DNA from 2 places in the Achromobacter sp. MUI-25009338 genome. Region 2 is predicted to be linked to the other one. Evidence: predicted binding sites of a transcription regulator. Region 2 holds the regulator's gene; the other holds the start of a gene.

Region 1 (2,393 bases), 1.8 Mb from region 2:
TGGCCGGCACGATGGCGGTCTCCGACGGGTAGACGAAGTCGACCGGGAACTTGGAGTACTTGCTGGACAGTCCGAAGAAGTCGATCACCGGGCCGGCGCCGAACTGCCCGTTGTTCACGCCGTCGGGCACGCCGAACGAGCGCTCGGTAATGGCGCTGCTGTTGCCCGACATGCGCAGCAGCGTGCGCCAGCCTTCGTCCCAGCCTTCGCCCTGCAGAATGGTCTCGACCGTCAGGTGCATGGTGCCCGAGCGCGACGGCGAGGTGATGCCGACGTGGCCGAACCACTGCGGCGCGAGCAGGTCCTTCCATTCGACCGGCGCGGGCAGCTTGTGCGCGGCGATGTAGCGCGTGTTGTAGATGATGCCGTAGCCGGCCAGCGCCTGGCCCAGGTACATGCCGGCGGGATCGTTGATGGGGTAGCTGCCGATCTTGTCCGGCACATCCTTGTTCGCCACATCGGACGACTTGGCCAGCAGCTTGTCGCGCCCCAGCACTTCGAACGCGTCGGGCGCGCTGGCCCAGAACACTTCGGGGCGCTGGCCCGCGGGCGTTTCGCGCACGTAGGCGATGCCCGATACCGTGTTCTTGTTCAGGATTTCCAGCGTGATGCCGGGGTTGGCCTTCTCGAACGCCGCCTTGTAGGCCTGGGTCAGGTCCTTGGGGAACGAAGTGATCACCGTCACCGTGCCGGCCAGGGCCGGCGCGGCACAGGCGGCCAGCAGCGCCCCTGCGAGGGCTGTGCGCATTGCGTGCATGGTTTGTCTCCGTGGTTTTAGATTTGTCCGGAGACAGTAATGTCAGCCCTGCGGCGAGTCCAATCAGAAATTTTGATGCGGCCCATCAGCGCGGGCGGCCGCGCCCGCTTGCGGATTACGCGGTGGCCGACACGCCGCCCTGCATCGCGCGGGCCTGCTGCGTCATCACCTGCGAGATCTGCGCCTGGATCTGCAGCGCCTGCGCGTTGAGCGCCTGCACCTGGCTTGCCTTCATTTCGGCCGACATGGCGCTGGCCTTGACCCGGGCGATCTGCTCCATGACGCGCTGCAGCTGTTTCTGCAATTCCTTGATCTGGCGGGTGTATTCGTCCTCGTTGTCGGTTTCCTCGGAGGCCTGCGCGCCGCCCACCGCCATCGCGCCCGGCTGGCTGACGCGGATCTTGCCGTCCTGCGCCGACACCGCGGCCGGCGCGTCCTGGCGGGCCCGGCTGGCCTGGATGCGCTCGGCCCACAGGTCGGTCAGGCTCTTGAGCCGGGAGGTGCCTTGGATGGAATCGATCGCCATGATTGCTCCTGTCGCCAGTCGGGATTTGGGGGTTTCCACCAATACGGCATCGCCGCGCGGAACTTAAACGTTGCGGGTGGTTCGCGGCCCCATTTACACTGGCGCCCGCTCGCAGTCTCCATCCTCCCTTCGAACCACTTTCCCGGGGCATCCATGTCCAATTCCTACTTTCCGCGCTGGCGCCTGGCCGACGACGCCGAGCCCGGCGTCATCATCGCGCCCGACGAAAGGCTGTCCTGGCCCAAGAACGTGGCCATGGGCGCCCAGCACGTCGTCGCCATGTTCGGGTCCACCGTGCTGGCGCCGCTGCTGATGGGCTTCGATCCCAACGTCGCCATCCTGATGTCGGGCATCGGAACGCTGATCTTCTTCCTGTTCGTCGGCGGCCGGGTGCCGAGCTACCTGGGTTCCAGCTTCGCCTTCATCGGCGGCGTGATCGCGGTCACCGGCTACGCCGGGGCCGGCCCCAACGCCAATATCGGCGTGGCGCTGGGCGCCATCATCGCCTGCGGCCTGGCCTATACGCTGATCGGCCTGCTGGTCTGGATCGCCAACTCGCGCGCGGGCGCGGGCGCGAACTGGATCGACACGCTGATGCCGCCGGTGGTCACGGGCGCGGTGGTCGCCGTGATCGGCCTGAACCTGGCGCCCATCGCCGCCAAGGGCGCGATGGGGGCCTCGGGCTTCGACACCGCGATGGCGCTGGTCACCGTCCTCTGCGTCGGCGGCATCGCGGTCTATACCAAGGGCATGGTGCAGCGCCTGCTCATCCTGGTGGGCATGATCCTGGCCTGCGTGGTGTACGGCGTCTTCGCCAACGGCCTGGGCCTGGGCAAGCCGATAGACTTTTCGGCGGTGTCCGCGGCCGCCTGGTTCGGCCTGCCGCAGTTCGCCGCGCCCGTGTTCAAGGCCGAGGCCATGGGCCTGATCGTGCCGGTCGCCATCATCCTGGTGGCGGAAAACCTCGGCCACGTGAAGGCGGTCAGCGCCATGACCGGGCAGGACCTGGACCGCTACCTGGGCCGCGCCTTCGTGGGCGACGGGGTCGCCACCATGGTGTCGGGCGCGGTGGGCGGCACCGGCGTCACCACCTACGCCGAGAACATCGGC
Region 2 (2,393 bases):
AACCGCACCAGCATCCAGGCGCGGGTAAAGCTGAGCACGGGCTCGGCGGCCTCGGCGTTGTCCAGGCCGGCGTTCTCCAGATACAGCCGGTAGGCGTCGATGATGGCGCGTATGCCCTTGCTGCTGGTGCGCGTATTCTGGAAGGAATACACGTTGTAGAACAGCGACGAATGGATGTTCGGCAGCCAGGTCATGAACCAGTCCACCGAGAACGGCAGCATGCCCTTGGGCGGCGAGCAGCCGCGGATCTCGCGATACAACCGGGCCAGGCGGTCGTGGCTGAGGCTGGTTTCAGCCTCCAGCACCTGCAGCCGGGCTCCCAGGGTGATCATGGAACTGGCAAGCAGGATGTCGTCCGCTTCCTGGGATACGCTCTTCGAGGCCATTACAATATTTCCGGATCGCGGCAGGCCGTCAGGCCAGTTCTTCGACAGGCTGCTTGGCCAGCAGGATCGTGGCGTGCGCCTGTTGCAGCGCACCACCCAGCACGTCGTGGGTCAGCGCCGACAGCAGGCTGTAGTCATCGAACCGGAAACGGCACAGCAGCGAGCTGGAACTGGCCAGCTTGACCAGCTGGGCCGGCGACAGCCGCATCAGGATATCGGCCACCTCGTTGCTGAAACCGAGGCGAAACATCGACGCCGCATAGTCGTCGCGCAGCATGCGCTGAGCTAGTAACAAATATGACAAATTGACTTCGCGAATGTCTGCCAGCAATGAATTTTCGACTTGTTGCACGCCCAAACTCCTAGTTCCGATCCCGCCCGCGCGGACTTAGATACGCAAATTTCCGGCAATCGCCGTTGCCGCAGACCCAAACCAGGCCTGCTTTAATGCGAAATGTATCATTTGTTCGCAATTTAAGTAAAATTTACCACAGGTATTGTCATTTTCTATGACTTTTATGACAAATCTTTGTTGATATTGCGCAACCTGCCGATTTCGATACACCTTGACATAAAACTTTTTCACAAAATTTACCTCAATCACGCAAACAAGCGTTCAAAACGCGGCGTTCTTCGGGGAATGAAACCGTTTCCAGTGCCCACAATGGCACCTTGCCGACCACTCAATCGGCTCGCTTTCGCTTCCCGCGCGTTTGTCGACAATGTCGTATCTCGGCAACAGTCAGCGGCGCGCCACGATAGATTCCGTCCGACATTCCGCAATGCCCCACGCAGATGACAGCCTGGTCGACTATGCCCCGCTAGTGCGGAAGCTGGCCCTGCAATTGCTCGCCAGACTGCCGGCCAGCGTCGAGCTCGACGACCTGATACAGGCCGGCATGATCGGCCTGCTCGACGCCGTGCGGCGTTACCAGGAAACCGCCGACGCCCAGTTCGAGACCTACGCCACCACCCGCATCCGCGGCGCCATGCTCGACGAGCTGCGCGGCCAGGACTGGCTGCCCCGCAGCGTGCGCGCCAAGGCCCGCAAGATCGAACAGGCCATCCAGCAGCTGGAGCAGCGCCTGATGCGCGCCCCCAGCGAAGCCGAAATCGCGCAACAACTCGAAATCGGCCTGGGTGAATATCAGACGCTGTTGCATGACGCCCAGGGCGTGCAGATCGTCCACTATGAAGACTTCGCCGCCGACTCCGACACAGGCGGCGGCCTGGCCGACTGGTCCTCGGCGCTCGCCCACGGCTCGGCCGACGGCAATCCGCTGGACTCCCTCTTGGCCGGCGACTTCCGCCAGGCCCTGATCCACGCCATCGACGCCCTGCCCGAGCGCGAAAAACTGTTGCTGTCGCTCTGTTACGAGCAAGGCCTGAACCTCAAGGAAATCGGCGCCATCATGAACGTGACCGAAGCGCGCGTCTGCCAGCTGCGCTCCCAGGCCACGGCCCGCATCCGCGCCAAGCTCAAGGAACAGGCCTGGCAGGAACTGCCGCAGGAAGGGCAGATCGCGCAGGTGATTTGAGGCTGCGGGCGCAGCCTTCTCTATATAGGGGCGGCTGGCGGCGCGATCGGCGCCCTCTTCTCCCCTCGCAACAACAAGAATTTCGACTTTCGCAAAAATTCCCCTAAAGATCGATTTTGGCCTGCCGTAATCCTGGCAACGGAGAGATTCCTAGACACCCGTCGACGAACTTTCCCGTTAACACCGATGGGCGGCCTTGCTGCCCAGTTTGAAGAAGCCTTTCTCTCTTGGGAGCCTCAACATGGCAGTCATCAATACCAACTATCTGTCGATGGTTGCGCAGAACAACCTGAACAAGTCGCAATCGTCGCTGGGCACCGCCATCGAGCGCCTGTCCTCCGGCCTGCGCATCAACAGCGCCAAGGACGACGCCGCCGGCCAAGCCATCGCCAACCGCTTCACCGCCAACGTCAACGGCCTGACGCAAGCCGCCCGCAACGCCAACGACGGTATCTCGATCGCCCAGACG

Evidence for each region. The regulator FliA, encoded in region 2, starts transcription of late flagellar genes. The targets are predictions, from matches to a motif close to CTAAAGTTTNNNNNNNNNNNGCCGNTA.
Region 1: a site for FliA is predicted at 1,325-1,351, ahead of AC1IQ6_RS07290 (FlxA-like family protein). Genes of this name have one in related genera too.

What each region holds. Positions count from the first base shown of each region.
Region 1 covers NZ_CM170627.1:1,535,731-1,538,123, forward strand. The annotation lists gene AC1IQ6_RS07285 (ABC transporter substrate-binding protein) at 1-757, opposite strand, end outside; gene AC1IQ6_RS07290 (FlxA-like family protein) at 873-1,283, opposite strand; gene AC1IQ6_RS07295 (solute carrier family 23 protein) at 1,437-2,393, shown strand, end outside.
Region 2 covers NZ_CM170627.1:3,289,855-3,292,247, forward strand. The annotation lists gene flhC (flagellar transcriptional regulator FlhC) at 1-386, opposite strand, end outside; gene flhD (flagellar transcriptional regulator FlhD) at 415-738, opposite strand; gene AC1IQ6_RS15615 (RNA polymerase sigma factor FliA) at 1,169-1,924, shown strand; gene AC1IQ6_RS15620 (FliC/FljB family flagellin) at 2,166-2,393, shown strand, end outside.